Regions from separate parts of the Sinorhizobium numidicum genome, predicted to be linked through region 1. Evidence: predicted binding sites of a transcription regulator. Region 1 holds the regulator's gene; the other holds the start of a gene.
The links. The regulator LexA, encoded in region 1, represses DNA repair genes until DNA is damaged. The targets are predictions, from matches to a motif close to TGTTCNNNNTGTGTTCNG.
Positions count from the first base shown of each region.

Region 2: the regulator LexA is predicted to act here: its motif matches at 3,131-3,148, upstream of PYH37_RS28285 (ImuA family protein).

Region 1 covers NZ_CP120368.1:1,869,957-1,877,505, forward strand. The annotation lists gene PYH37_RS20185 (cysteine synthase A) at 1-42, opposite strand, end outside; gene PYH37_RS20190 (SDR family NAD(P)-dependent oxidoreductase) at 369-1,208, shown strand; gene PYH37_RS20195 (SMR family transporter) at 1,196-1,522, opposite strand; gene PYH37_RS20200 (SMR family transporter) at 1,509-1,865, opposite strand; tRNA gene PYH37_RS20205 (tRNA-Asn) at 1,947-2,021, opposite strand; gene PYH37_RS20210 (hypothetical protein) at 2,160-2,456, shown strand; gene PYH37_RS20215 (c-type cytochrome) at 2,944-3,471, shown strand; tRNA gene PYH37_RS20220 (tRNA-Cys) at 3,718-3,791, shown strand; gene lexA (transcriptional repressor LexA) at 4,104-4,820, opposite strand; tRNA gene PYH37_RS20235 (tRNA-Ser) at 5,933-6,022, opposite strand; gene PYH37_RS20240 (hypothetical protein) at 6,161-7,009, opposite strand; gene PYH37_RS20245 (septal ring lytic transglycosylase RlpA family protein) at 7,389-7,549, shown strand, end outside.
Region 2 covers NZ_CP120368.1:3,558,317-3,565,865, forward strand. The annotation lists gene PYH37_RS28275 (error-prone DNA polymerase) at 1-704, opposite strand, end outside; gene PYH37_RS28280 (DUF6504 family protein) at 701-2,116, opposite strand; gene PYH37_RS28285 (ImuA family protein) at 2,157-3,110, opposite strand; gene PYH37_RS28290 (metallopeptidase family protein) at 3,279-3,713, shown strand; gene PYH37_RS28295 (IS110 family RNA-guided transposase) at 4,128-5,153, opposite strand; gene PYH37_RS28300 (DUF1737 domain-containing protein) at 5,238-5,444, opposite strand; gene PYH37_RS28305 (HpcH/HpaI aldolase/citrate lyase family protein) at 5,441-6,346, opposite strand; gene PYH37_RS28310 (hypothetical protein) at 6,559-6,804, shown strand; gene leuD (3-isopropylmalate dehydratase small subunit) at 6,906-7,511, shown strand; gene PYH37_RS28320 (RidA family protein) at 7,518-7,549, shown strand, end outside.

The sequences.
Region 1 (7,549 bases):
CGTGTTGCCGATTGCTTCGAGCACGGACGGAAGAACGGGCATTTTGAAAACCTCACGCTGGACGTAACAGACGCCGGGCTTAAGCCAAGCATTAACCTCGATGAACGGCAAGCCGATAAACATTTGGTTTATGGGAAGGATCGCCGAAATATTGGCGTGTTTTCGGCTCAGCGTGTTCAGCAGGCAAGAAATAGCGTTTCGCAGCTTTCCTGTCCCGGACAAAAATCGTCCCCGTCGCCAGACCGACGGCGGGAAAGCGGATGGTGCGGGCCCGCATTTGCCATGGGAGAGACAACAGGTTTCGGCAGGGGAGTAGATGCCGGCCTTTTGCGGAAGAGGAACTCTTCCCGATGAATGCGGAGGACGAAATGACAACTGCTTTCATAGCCCGACCCGAGCATGGATTGGCGTGGATAACCGGTGCGAGTTCCGGCATCGGGCGCGCCGTGGCGCTCCGGCTGGTAGAGGAGGGGTATTCGGTCGTCGTTACCGCGCGCAGCCATGACAAGCTGGTGGCGCTTCAACATGAAGCAACCGGCGCCGGCAAAATCATCGTTCTCGATGGGGATGTCAGCGATCCGCGTGACATGGAGCGGCTGCTGGCGGCAATCGAGTACGAGCATGGACGGGTGGCGCTCGCCATCCTCAATGCCGGTGTGGTCATTCCGGTTCGCGGCGACGACCTGCATCGTGAAGCTTTCGACAAGAGTTTCGCCGTTAATCTGCATGGCGTCGTCAATTGCCTCGTGCCAGTCGTCGAGCACATGAAGGCAAGAGGTCATGGCCAGATCGCGATTATGTCCTCGGTTGCCGGCTATGGCGGACTGCCTATGGGGGCCGCTTACGGCGCAACCGAGGCTGCCCTGATCAATATGGCGGAAAGCCTGAAGTTCGACCTTGATCGCATAGGCATCCGCCTTCAGCTGATCTGCCCAGGCTTCGTCGATACCCAAGGGTCGGCCGGGCGCGGTTTTCCGAGGCCGGCGCTGGTAAGCGCTACCAAGGCAGCGGACTGGATATGCGCGGGGCTGAAGTCCAGGCGCTTCGAGATCACCTTTCCGAAACGCTTCACCTATGTCGTGAAGTTGCTGCAGTGCTTGCCCTACGGCGCCTATTTCGCGCTTCTCAACTGGCTCATTCCTTGGCGGCCGCCCACCGTAGCGAAGAAGCAGTCCAATTCGGACGAACAGCCGCGTCAGGCCGTATGAAGGACGAGGACTGCGCCGAAGACCAGTGAAAGGCCGACCCAGCCGATCGGCTTCAGCTTTTGACCGAAAAGGAGACGGCCGCAGATGGCCGTCCCGAAGACGCCGGTGGCACCGAGCACGGCATAGGCGATCGCAAGCTCCATGCCTCTGACCGCTTCCGCGAGCAGCGCGAAAGCGGCAAGCACGAGCACAATCGAGAGAGCGCCCCAACCGCGGTGGGCAAAGCCGTTCGATTTAGTGGAAGCGAGGTTTGCGGCGACATCGACGAGGCCGGCCAGAACCGCAAGGGCGAAATGGAGATTAGAGGGGGTCACCGGTTGCTTCCTCCGTTTCCTCTTCGCCGCTTTCACCGGCGTTGACGAGGAGAATTCCGGCAACCGCCATCGACAGGCCGACCACCTCGCGCGCGGTCAGCACATGGCCGAAGACGAATATCGAGACGAGCGTAATGAGGGCGACACCCGCCCCCTCCCAGATCGCATAGGCGACGCCGACCGAAATCGTCTTCACCGCCCGTGACAGGAACACATAGGAAAGCGCGATCGAGGCATACATGACCGCGTGGCCGAGATATGCGCCGGGGGCCGCCCTCATCGCCGTGAGGCCAGCGACCTCGGTCGCGATCGCGAGTGTCAGGAAAAGCCATGCAGGACGCATGAGGAGCCTTCATGAAAGATCTTGCTACACGACAAACGAAAAGAGCCATTCGGGCCTTTGCCGCGAATGGCTCTTTGAAACTGGCTCCCCGGGCCGGATTCGAACCGGCGACCTATCGATTAACAGTCGAGTGCTCTACCGCTGAGCTACCAGGGATCATCTGCGCCGCAGAAGTGAGGCTGCTAATACAAATGCTTTCTCGATTTGCCAAGCGCTTTTTCAAAAAAAATCACCGGACCGGTTGCGAGACTGTGGAGAAAGACCCAACTCTGGGGGACCAGTCGTGAAAGAGGAATGATGACGAAGGGTAGAAAAAAAATACATTTCGGCATCGATCCGCAGACGCATGAGATCGTGCTGGGCAAATGGCGCCTCAAACTGCCGGAATCACCGGCAGTGCGGGTTTTGATCGGCTCGCTCCTTATCGTCGGCGGCGTGCTGGGCTTCCTGCCGGTTCTTGGCTTCTGGATGATTCCTTTGGGCCTGCTCGTGCTTTCGCACGACATACCCTTTGTCCGGCGCCGACGCCGTAAACTTGCAGTGTGGTGGGCGCGCTGGCGCGGTACGCAGAATTCCTCCAGCAAATCCTGAGAATCGATCAATCCAGTTGCTGTGTCCGCAAGCTACACACATTGGCGCCAAGCAACTAATCGTCGGCTAGATAGGCACGACGGCGGTGATCTATGCCGCGTTCCGGGTCGATAGCGGGCCTGCCGTAGATCATCTCAATTCGGCCACTGCCCCTCATGGCGGATTTCCATTCATTCATTTCCATTCCAGGCGGCGCTCGAAACAGACCAATTCGGCTTGACTTGCCGATCCGGAAATCCAATCCGCCGCAATTCTTGCGGCCTGCACGCCCGCAGTAGTGGACATACGGGACAGCCTTGCAATGCAGTTCCGCGCCCTGTTCATCACTCGCACTTCAGGATCATAAGAGTATGGAGTATATCTATTAGATAACTCTGAATTAGGTGCGTGGATACGCGCCGCTTATTAACGAAAATAGACAAGGACGCGCCATGGCACGACGTCTCGTCGGTCCGTCAGCGTTCCAATATATAAAGGGAGGGTAATGATGTTTCCGTCATCCGTTCGGTTCGTTTTTGTTGCCGCCTCTGCTTTGGGATTGCAGCCTTTCACGGCACAGGCCGATGACACGCAGATTGCGCGAGGGGAATATCTCGTCACGATCGGCGGCTGCAACGACTGCCACACACCAGGGTATTTCTTCGGAAAGCCGGACACCTCGCGTTTTCTCGGTGGTTCAGATGTTGGTTTCGAAATTCCAGGGCAGGGTGTTTTTGTCGGCCGCAACATAACGCCCGACAAGGAGACTGGAATTGGCAGCTGGACCAAGGAGCAGATCGTGACTGCGATACAGACCGGAGAGCGGCCCGACGGCCGTATTCTCGCGCCGATCATGCCGTGGCACGCATTCGCGCAGCTCACCGCTGAAGACGCCGCGGCAATCGCTGCTTTCCTTCAAAGCCTGAAACCGGTCAGCCATGAGGTGCCGGGTCCGTTCAAGCCGGACGAGAAGGTATCGACCTTTATGTTCCGGATCTTGCCGCCGGGCGAAACCGCAGCCGCAGCGCCAAGATAGCCTTACGCATGCCGGGGGGAAGGCCGGCCGGAGGCTGAGACGGAAGAACGCCGTCTTACCAGACGGTGCTGACGCCTGAGATCGATTACCTGGACGGAGGAGGGCAAGCTGCGGCAGCCTTCGTTCAGGAGCGTTGTGGAAACCTCATATCGGAAATCACCGAGGACAAATTTCCGAAATTGCCTCTTGCGGTTTCCAGCCAATCATTCTAAATCCGCGCCACGACTTGAGAATTCAAGTCAGAGAGGCCTCGTGGCGGAGTGGTGACGCAGAGGACTGCAAATCCTTGTACCCCGGTTCAATTCCGGGCGAGGCCTCCAAGATTCCCCCTAATGAAATCAACGACCTAAGCTTCTAACACCGATGCGGTGAGGTGATCAGCCAAATCGGTTGCGCGGAATTGGCAACGCCGCTCTTAACAGAGGCGAGCCAGCAACGAAGTTCTGATTTTATGCCGCGGAGAAGGTCGGTTCGGCGACTGGGGTTGGAACGAAATATGGACAGCCGCGGGGCGTTAGTATCCATTAGCGTCGGTTGTGGCTTCTGTCCGAACGAGGCTGTCAAAGCATCGTCGTCTCGCAACGAGCAGCGGCAGATCTTGTTGCGTCAGACCAGTGCTGCCGTCCATCAAGCTAATGATAACGGCGGATGAGCCCGACGAGCTTACCCTGAATCTTGACCCGATCCGGCCCGAATATTCGTGTTTCATAAGCCGGGTTAGCCGCCTCGAGTGCGATCGAAGCACCCTTGCGGCGGAATCGCTTCAAAGTCGCTTCCTCGTCGTCGACCAGAGCAACGACGATGTCCCCGGGATTGGCCGTACTCGTGTTTCGGATGATTACCGTATCACCGTCGAAGATGCCCGCCTCGATCATCGAGTCGCCCTTGATTTCAAGCGCGTAGTGCTCGCCGCTGCCGATCATTTCAAGCGGCACGGTAATGTCGTGCGTGTTGTTCTGGATTGCCGAGATCGGAACGCCCGCTGCGATTCGTCCCATCACAGGCACAGTTACGGATGCAGTCTCTACCGGCGGTGCCGACCTCGCCGTCGGCGGCGTTGCGGGCGGTTTGCCTAAGCTCCCCTCGATGACGCTAGGCGAGAAGCCACGCCGGGGTTGAGCTGTTCCCGAATAGGCTTCCGGCAGCTTGATGACCTCCAGCGCGCGGGCCCGATTGGGCAGCCGGCGAATGAAGCCGCGCTCCTCAAGCGCGGTGATCAAGCGGTGAATGCCGGATTTCGATGCGAGATCGAGAGCGTCTTTCATCTCGTCGAAGGAGGGCGGCACCCCGGTTTCCTTCATTCGTTCATGAATGAAAAGAAGCAATTCCTGTTGCTTGCGGGTCAGCATGGCGCGTCACTCCAGAATCGCGAAACAAATCAAGAACAGACACTATCTGTTCCATATGTGTTCCGCAAGTACCTAAAATTCCGTGAATTTCGCCGACTATTTAAGTTTCGAGGTCAGTGGAGTGGTTTGGGCAGCATACCGACGGACCATTACCGGAAGCCTCGGGGCCGGCGGCGAGGAATGGTCATATTGGCTGCGGCCGAAAACAACGGTTACCCGGCTCGTTCTAAGCGCCTGCGCGCAATACCGGTGCTGGTGACGTGGATCCGAAGGCCCAGGGAAATATTCGTATCAAGACCGTTTGGGCTCGGCGTGAGGTGGTTCTTCCTTTTCGTCAGGTTTCTTGCCGGGTTCCTCTTCGGGAAGCTTGTCAGGCTGTGGTTCTTTGGTCGGGGGATCGGGCACCTCGAGCGGAGGCACAGGGTTCGGAGGGATAACTCCTGGCCCTGGCCCAGGGCCGATCGGATCAGGTACTGCATAGGACGCCATCATCAACCTCCTTTCGGTGTGATGCTGAACCCCCTGCAGTCGCAAATGTTCCTGTGGAAGTGGCCCGGGCTTACCCTGTACAGTGAGCATTCCCGCGGTTGTTGGTCAGGCGCCAGAAAGCGTCGGGCGCGGCACTCGCGCAGCATGATCGCCCGCAAGCTCCGGCGACCCCTACGCTTATAGTTTGCAGACGTTCCGCCGGAGTACCGCACGTCACGTGCGGCTCGATGCCGCCCCATTGCATGTCGCCTGATCGAGTTCCGATCCTAGTAGGCCAAGCGCAGACCGCCCGGGGTCAGAACGTCGAAATCGGGTTCAGGATATGGTCCGTACCATTGAGTGTATGTCGTGTTGCCTGCTCCAGTGCTTGCACATCCAGAGAGTGTGAAAAGTGCAATTGCCGCGGCTGCCATCAGAAATTTAACAGGCATGGTTTTTCGCCACCTAGTTGCCCAGGCCTCAAGGGCCAGACTGTAACTTTCCCTCAGATCATCTTCCTTGGCAAGCGCACCGCGAGGGTCGGGGCGCGTGTCGGATATCGAGACGAAGCTATTCCTGTCCGACCTTCGCGTCTCTATCGATCGGAAGAATAAATGGCATGGAGTCAAACAGTTAAAAGCCAATGGCGGAGGAGGTGGGATTCGAACCCACGGTACGCTTTCGCGCACGCCGGTTTTCAAGACCGGTGCCTTAAACCGCTCGGCCACTCCTCCGGGCAGCGCGTTATTGCGCGAAGCGAGCCACGTTTGCAAGTTTTAACCGGCGAGGCCGCGCGATTTTCTTGACGCGCAATAAACGGGTGGCCGGCGCGCCTGTCGTACCGTCTTGTCGAGGACCGACTCGGTATTTGCCTACCGCAGACGGCGCTCCGGTCGACCATGATCTGTGGTTGCTTTGCTCCCGTGCGCCTTCGGCGTCATCTTGGCGGTGGCGTATGAGGCCATGGCTGTGGACTTGCCGGACCACGAATTGTGGGCCTGCTGCGCGACGTAGAAAACGAGTGCGAAGGCGGCGTTTAACTCGAGCATTTCCTCTACGGCTGAAAGAGCCCTGGAGTCGGTGGCGACGTCGATGACCTGCGCGAGGCCGATGAATCCTATGTGGAGAAAGATGAGGATGTGATCCGTCAACCACGAGCCTGCGCCCCTCAGCCCGTTCCCCAACTGCCTGGCGGCAAACAGCATCGCGCCCGCAGACACGGCAAGCATCAGCCCCACCCACAGCCAGGCGAGGATCGAGCTGATGCCGTTCAACAACCGGTAAGCCAGTATCAACAGGTCGTGGAAACCGTCCAATTCGCCGCCGCCATAGAGCTCCGGTGGCTCAAATCCGAAAACCCTGGAGCCGAAGCTGGTTTCGTCCAATAACTCGGCGAGTCCGATCAGCCCTGCCACTACGAGCGGCGTGCGCAAGCCCCATATTGCCGATGCCGCTCCCGCTCCGAACGCGGCTATCGCCAGGCACACGACGCTCGCCATCTCGATGATGCCGTCCTCCTGCAGGAGCAGGGGACGGACGTGCGGAACGAGAACCGCCGCGGAGGCAGCAGCAAGGGTGCAGAACCCTATTGCGGCCAACGCGCAGACCAGCAGCCGGGATTGGTCGGTCGACCGGGCCAGCCGCGGATCCGCCAAAGCAATGGCCGCGGCTTCACTTGCGGTTTCGGCATGGCGGCCTCTTTCCTGCGTGATCTGTGCCAAGGTGTCTTCCCTCTGTAACAAAACTGCCAAGAAAACGTCACATAAGGCCGCTTTCCGGCGAGGGAAGGGCGAGGCGGCAAATGACCTAAAGCCGCGCTCATGCCTTTATAGGCGACCCCCTGGCGGACCGCCGCAGGACCGCAATGGTGAGGCGCACACCGCGCCGCCACCTTCATCGCCAGGCTTTGTGCGGCTGCCTTGCCTTTACCTTTCGTAAACCATAAGGCGAGGTTTCAGGCACACCTTCGTCTCTTGGTTCGCAATTTCGCCTTGTTGTTGTCATGATTAGCCGACTGTCTCGTTTCGAGACGCCGAGATTTCCGCGGGGGCTAGAGCGGAATGTTTCGGGTACGGCTTTGCGAATCACCTTGTGGGACAGATGACATCCAGTAGAAATGCGGCATATCTTGTGAGGGGATTACGTCTCGCAGCAGTTCCTCTGCTTTGTGCGGCGCTTGCCGCGTGCGGCTCGACGTCCAGCATCAAGAAGACCAAATCGCGCAGCAAGGAATACTTCGCCGAATCTGTTTACGGCGTCAA
Region 2 (7,549 bases), 1.7 Mb from region 1:
GCCATTTCCTTCGGGCTCTTCAGATGTCTTTCGGCATTTTTCTGAAGCAGGAAGCCGGCGCCGGCGATCGTCACATGTTCGCGAATTGCGGTCACGACATCCGCAAGAGGCCTGTAGTGCGGGTCGTGGTAGAGCACGTCATTGGTGGCCAGAAGCCCGACACCCGCCTTCCGGGCGAGTGCGGCAAGAACAGCAAAATCATGCCGGTCGAAACCGTCATAATGCGGTGTCAGACCGAGAAAGAGCCTGTCGCCCGCGTGATCCTGCAATTTTTGCAGGAGTCCTCCTACCGCTTCTGGTTCCGGCCGCCCTTCGCCTTGCATGAGGATGAGAAGAAGATCCTCCTGCCACTCCAGAAGATCGGCAAGATTGAGGGTACAGTCGCCTTTCTTCGAGCGTAGATTCCCGGCGCTGAGCAGCCGGCAAAGATGTCCCCATCCTCGCCTGTTCCGGGGATAGGCCAGGATATCAGGCGTACCGTCGGCAAAAACGAGACGGGCGCCCGGCTGGAAAGGATAGCCCTCCACCTTTGCCTTGGCATGCGCCCGGACGACCCCTGCAACGCTGTTGCGGTCAGCGATACCGAGGCCGGCAAGTCCGATCTTCTTGGCAAAGACGATCATTTCCTCAGCCGGCGCCGCACCCTCGAGGAAGGAAAAATTCGTCCGCGTGCCAAGCTCGTAGAAGATCGGGCCCTCACTCATGCGAAAACTCCATGCATGAACCAGCGGGCCGAAGAGACCTCCCTTCCGAAAAGACCTTCGCGGAACAGCCAGAAACGGCGGCCCTCCTGGTCCTCGACCCGAAAGTAGTCGCGCGTGGGATGGCCCTCCCCATCGAGCCACCATTCGGCGGCAATGCGTTCCGGTCCCTCGGCACGGGCGACGCGATACTGGGTCTTTCGCCAATTGAAGCTGCGGGGGGCGCCGTCGGGCACCTCGGCCGTCGCCTCCACCAGTTCAGGATGAGCGAAAATCCGCAAGGGGCGGTTCTCAGGAAAAGTCTTTTCTTCGGTTGGAGAAGAATCCATCAGCGCCGCGACATCCCTCAAAGCTGCAAATCCGCCCGCCCGCTCCGGCAGATGGCTTTCGGCAAGGGTCGTAATCATCAGGCTATCCGGCCCGAAACGGGCAGCTACCTTGTCGGCGAAGGCTGCAAGCGGCTGGCTTTCGTCGGGCGCACCGGAAAAATCCTGCTGAGCAGGATCGAGCCTTTCGCTTCGCAGGACGGAAAGCCGCAGGATTTCGAATCCGTAACCTGCGTCAAGATCATCATGGATTGCCTGCAACCGCTCGCGAAAGAGAGCCGCAATGCGGTCGACGTCATTCAAGGCGGCGGCCGCATGCGCCTGAACGCGAAACACCCGGCCATCGACGCGGAAAAGCAGAAGCTCGAACAGACGCCCGCCTTCGCCATGTCGCTCCAGGGAGGACCGAAGGTCCTTGGCGAGATGCCGGGTCAGTTCGAGAATGTGCTCTTCATCCTGAAGCGGCTCGGCGAGCCGGCGTTCGGACGAAAAGCTCGGCACGGGCAGGCGGGGCGAAAGAGGCTCGTCCTCCTGGCCTCTCGCCTGATCGAGCCTTAGGAGGAGCAAGGAGCCGAAACGGCGGGCCAACGGCGCGCGCGGCGCTTCGAGAAGGTCGCCGATCTGCTTCAGCCCGACCCGCTCGAGGAGGGCGGTGGTTTCCGCCGGCAGGCGCAGTGCGGCAACCGGCAAGGGGGCGAGGATCCGTTCGGCATCCTCGGCCTGGATGACGGCAGCATTGCCATACCGGGCAACGGCCCAGGACAGGCCGGCAGAGGAGGAAATGGTCGCCCGCGCCTCGACGCCGAGCGAAAAAAGACGCGAAAGCACGTCGTTCACCAGCGCCTTCTCGCCGCCATGAAGATGCGCGCAGCCGGTGATATCGAGGAACAGGCCCTCTTTTCCGTCAAGCGCGACCAGCGGCGTATAGCGATCGCACCAGTCAGCAAGCCCCTCCAGAAAAGCCTGGTCCGCCGCCGGATCGGCGGCAATCACGTCGAGCGACGGGCACATGGCGCGGGCTTCTGCAGCCCCCTGGCCGCGCTTCAAGCCTATACGTTCCGCAAGCCCGTCGAGCGCCACGAGACGCATGGCATTGTCGATCTTGGCGGCAAAAACCACAGGCGGATGATCAGGACGCCCGCGAGAAAGCCAGGAGGCGCCCCACCGATTCCGCGCTACTCGATCGGCCGGCAGATGCGGAAAGTGGATCGACAGAATTCGCTGGCTGTGCGCCTCTCTGAAGAGCGACGGATTGGTGCTGCTCGATGGGGTAAAAGCGGCGGTCATGGGCATTCCATTCCAGACAGATGTCAGCAGGTGCGTAACCCCTGCTTTTTTCGACAAGGAGGTGAAAGGCGGGATGACCGATGCTGCCGCAAAGCACCAAGCCATCGGGGAGAGGGCGTTCGCCGGCCGGCGCCGGCTTGATCTGAAACCGGAAGAAGGCGCTGCTCGCCTCCTCCTCTCCCGCCTGCCGGAAAAGAAGAAGAGGCACTCCGCCCGCCCGGGCTCTGACATGCAGGCGTCTGCTCTCACCTAGGGCAAGACAGGCGGGATTGCCGCGGATCTCCAGAACGACGGCAGCAAAGACCGGCACTTGAAGCGCCGTTTCGGCAATCCAGAGCGCATCCTTGACCGTGCGTGCCGAAAGGAAGAGAAAACGCTTGATGTCGAGCCCGTAGGACTTGAGCCCCGGCGCGTAGAGATGCCCAGCCTCACGAGAAGCAAGCGCTTGGCTGATCCACAGGACTGGCGCCAGATGCCCCTTCTCCGTCCTCATACGCTGATAAAGCACCGCAAGCGCCGTTACGAAACCGGCAGCCGCACCGGCATCGCGGGTTTCGCCATTGCGGATTTCCGTCATGCCTTCAAGCGGAAGTCCGCCTTCGAGCACATCATCGAGCCGCGGGATTCCGAGGGGCAGAACCTTGCGACGGGAGCTCCCTTCCCTGTCGCGCCGAAAACCGGCGGAATCGTTCACCTTAGCTGCCCGAGCGATCCCCGGCAGCCTGCGGTCTTCAATCCGTGCGATGGTTTCGCGAAGGGAAAGAACGGTTTCCCGTTGCACGGCGGTCTCGGCCATGACGGTCAACTCCATGCAGATGTTCACGTTATGTTCGTATGGATTCCAGAGCCTGCTAAAAGAGTCAACAACGAAGTTTGAGAATTTATTCCTTACGGGCCGCGGGACGGAATTCGACACTCGAAAAACACAGGCAAAATCGCTATATGAGGGCAACAAGGAGTGCCCATGGCCCGCATTGACCAGACCGATGATTGGCGGGAACGCCACGCACCGACGCTTACCACATTCGAACAGCTCGCGATTGAAGCCTACAGCCATCTGCCGCAGGAATTTCGCCAGCTGACGACCGATCTTATTATCGAAGTCGCCGATTTTCCGAGCGACGACGTCTTCGAAGACATGGCACTCGAGACACCCTTCGACCTGCTCGGCCTTTTCGAAGGCCGTGGCATCGGCGAACGCTTCACTATGGAAACCGGCGAGTTTCCAAACCGCATCACGCTATATCGCCGCCCGATCCTCGACTACTGGGCGGAAAACGAGGAAACATTGGGCGATATCATCACCCATGTGCTGATCCATGAGATCGGCCACCATTTCGGCCTTTCCGACGACGACATGGAACGGATCGAAGCGAGCGTGGAACACGTGGGCGGCTAAAGCGCGAGCGGCTTGTTCTCGCCATTTGCCCCTCATCCCTCCTGCCGGCCACCTTCTCCGCGCAAGCGGGGCGAAAAGGACAAGCGGCGAGTTCCGGATTCAAAGCTCCTTTCCCCGCCTGCGGGATTATGGGTGAGGGCAACCACTATCCATCTGTGGACGCCCCCTCAAGCGCAAGTGGTTTTTTCTGGAAAGGATAAGCACGTAGTCGGATGCTGCCATCTGTCCGGCCTCTGGGTGCAGTGATAAAGCTGCGGGCCTGTATGGGAGTTCGCGGACCGGATCCAAATCACCCAAAGCGTGCTTGAGAGCACGGTGGAAAGCCCTGGTTCTTCCGGTCCCGTCTCGCCGACTGGGTGCCATACCCTCCTTCGATCCTCCTGCGCCTGCGACGACCTCACATCCGCAGCGGCATCACGCCGCCGCGGCCGGAGCCCGATAAATGCCGCCGCTGGCCAACAGCGCCCAGACGATCCTCGCCATCTTGTTGGCCAGCGCCACCGTCACCAGCATGCGCGGCTTGCGCGCCATCATCTGCCCCAGCCATGATCCGGTCGGCGCACCGCGTCTGCCGGCCTGCAGCACGACGGCGCTCGCGCCGATGATCAGCAGCCGTCGCAACGTTCGCTCGCCCATCTTTGAGATGGCACCGAGCTTCTGTTTGCCGCCGCTCGACTTCTGCAACGGGGCAAGGCCGAGCCAGGCTGCAAAGTCGCGGCCCTTGCGGAACATTCCCGCCGGCGGAGCCAGGGCCACGATCGCGGTCGCGGTGATCGGGCCGACGCCGGGGATGGTCATCAACCGCCGGGCAACCGCATCTTCGCGCGAGCGTCGCGCGATCTCGCCATCCAGGCTGGCAATCTGCTCGTCCAGTACCCGCAGGCTATCGATCAGCACCTTCAAGGCCGTACGGGCGCTCTCCGGCAGCGGGCAGGCCGGATCCTCGATCCCCTCGATGAGCACCGCTATGTGAGACGGGCCCTGCGGCACGATCCAGCCATATTCCATCAGATGGCCGCGCAAGGCATTGATGAGCTGCGTGCGCTGACGAACCAGCAGATCGCGGGCGCGGAAAACAATGGCGCTTGCCTGCTGCTCTTCCTCCTTCACGGCCACAAACCGCATACTCGGGCGTTGTGCCGCCTCGCATATCGCCTCGGCATCGGCGGCATCGTTCTTGTGCCGCTTCACGAACGGCTTCACATAGGCTGGCGGGATCAGCCGAACCGTGTGGCCGAGCCTGCCGATCTCGCGCGCCCAGTAATGCGCTCCGCCGCAAGCCTCTATCGCTACGACGCATCGGGGCTGTGAGGCGAAGAAGCCAAGCAGCTTTGCGCGCGCGATCTTCTTGCTGAAAACAGCCGCACCCGACGCATTCGCGCCGTGCGCCTGAAAAACCCGCTTCGCAATGTCCAACCCGATTGTGCTAACCTCAGTCACGGACGCCTCCTCCAAGTGCTGTTCAACACCTCCACTTTGGCACATCGATGCCGTCAGGGGGCGTCCACCCCATCACCCATCGCCTTATTGCTCCGACAGCTTGATATCGGGATGATAGTCCTTTCCTTCGACTTCCTTGACGACCGCCTGGCCGCATTGCATGTGCTGGGTGTCGGCATTGAAGGCGTAGGTCGGCGCGCCGTGCAGGGCCCATCCCTGGTTCAAGGCGGCCGTTACCTTGTGGCAGAACGAAGCGTCGTCGGGGCCGGTGAGAAAACGATAGAGTTTCAAGATTTTGCCTTTCGTTTTTCGATGATCTCCGCCTTGGCGGCGAGTTTTACGGCTTGGTCGAGATGCAGCCGCTCGACCATGCGGCCCTTGAGATTGATCACGCCCTTGCCTGCATTTTCCGGCAGCGCGAAAGCATTGATGATGGCGTGCGCTTCGGCGATAGCCGCTTCATCGATACCGAAGCATTGATTGGCCACATCGATCTGCGCCGGGTGAATCAGCATCTTGCCGTCGTAACCCATATCGTGCCCCTGCCGGCACTCGGCCTCGAACCCCTCGGCATCGCGGAAATCGTTGAAGACCGCATCGATGGCGTCGAGCCCGCTGCCGCGCGCCGCAAGCAGAATTTGCATCAGCCAGGGTATGAGATAGGTGCGGCCGGAAAGAGCGGGAACGCCCGTCTCCTTTCTCAAATCATTGAGGCCGACGACGACGCAATCGAGCCGGCCACCGACGGTGCGGCCAGTCTCGGCGATCGCCGGACCGTTGATGACGCCGCGCGGCGTTTCGATCATCGCCCAGAGCCTTAAGTCTTCCGGCGCATCGTTCTCGGCGAGCCAGTCGAGAGCGGCCTGGATATCCGCGGGACTTTCGACCTTGGGGAGAAGGATCGCGTCGGGTTTGGCGGCAAGCGCTGCGGTGAGATCCTCCCGACCGAAGCCCGATCCGGACGCATTGACGCGGATGATCACCTCACCGTCGGGGCGGTTCGCACCAAGATGCTGGCCAAGCGCCTTGCGTGCCTGCGCCTTGCGGTCCGGCGAGACGGCATCCTCGAGATCGAAGATCACGGCGTCCGCCGCGAGATCCCGCACCTTCGCGAGCGCGCGGGCATTGTCGGCCGGAACGCAGAGCACCGAACGGCGCAGGCGAACGGGATGGTGATCGATCGCTCTTGTCATTCGCTCGTTGTGCCCGCCTTTCGGTTTTTGCGCAACAGCACCATGCGCCCTTTCAGGCGCGCAAAGGTCGTCTAACACTTTGAATTGCTGAATGGCGTTATCCTTAAATCGGTCACGATTTAAGGGACCATGCAGAAGACAAGGAGATCGGCAGCCTCTCCCCTTGCAAGCAGCGGCGCCAGCACCCACATCCGGAGAGAAAGGTGACGTTCATGCAAAGTATCCGCTCTGTTTTCTTCACGGCCGTTGCCATCGCCATCATGCTGGCCGCCTTCGTCCTCACCGCCTCGCTTGCCTTGGCGCTCGCCGGCATCGCCGCCGTCGTTGCCATCGGCAGCGCCATCGCGGCAAGGTTCAATGCGAAGCCGGTGCATGCGCGCGCTCGCCCGAATTCGGCCGAAGCCAAACGCGAGATACGGATCTGGAACGACGGGCGCGGTACGATCATCGATCTGTGATCGACCTCAGCACGGCCGCACACGCAGATTTTCCTTCATTTCGGCGCAAAACTGCTCTAAACGCTGTCCCAACATTTCCGCTGAAATCGAAGGCCAAAGTCATGGAAAAGTTCGTCAAGCTCACCGGCGTCGCTGCACCCCTGCCCGTCGTCAATATCGACACGGACATGATCATTCCGAAGGATTACCTGAAGACGATCAAGCGCACCGGCCTTGGCAAGGGGCTTTTCGCCGAAGCCCGCTACAACGAGGACGGCTCGCCGAACCCGGATTTCGTTCTCAACAAGCCGGCCTATCAGAACGCCAAGATTCTTGTCGCCGGCGACAATTTCGGCTGCGGCTCTTCGCGCGAACATGCGCCTTGGGCGCTCCTCGATTTCGGCATCCGCTGCGTCATTTCGACTTCGTTCGCCGACATCTTCTACAACAACTGTTTCAAGAACGGCATCCTGCCGATCGTGGTCAGCCAGGCTGACCTCGACAAGCTGATGGACGACGCCAACCGCGGTTCCAACGCCGTGCTGTCGATCGACCTCGAAGCGCAGGAAATCACCGGTCCGGACGGCGGTTCGATCACGTTCGAGATCGACGCCTTCAAGCGCCATTGCCTGCTGAACGGCCTCGACGACATCGGTCTGACGCTGGAGAAGGCAAGCGCCATCGACAGCTTCGAGAAGCAAAACGCCGCATCGCGCCCCTGGGCTTGAGCGCCGATGGCGCGTAAGCTCATCTCTTCTGGCTCCCC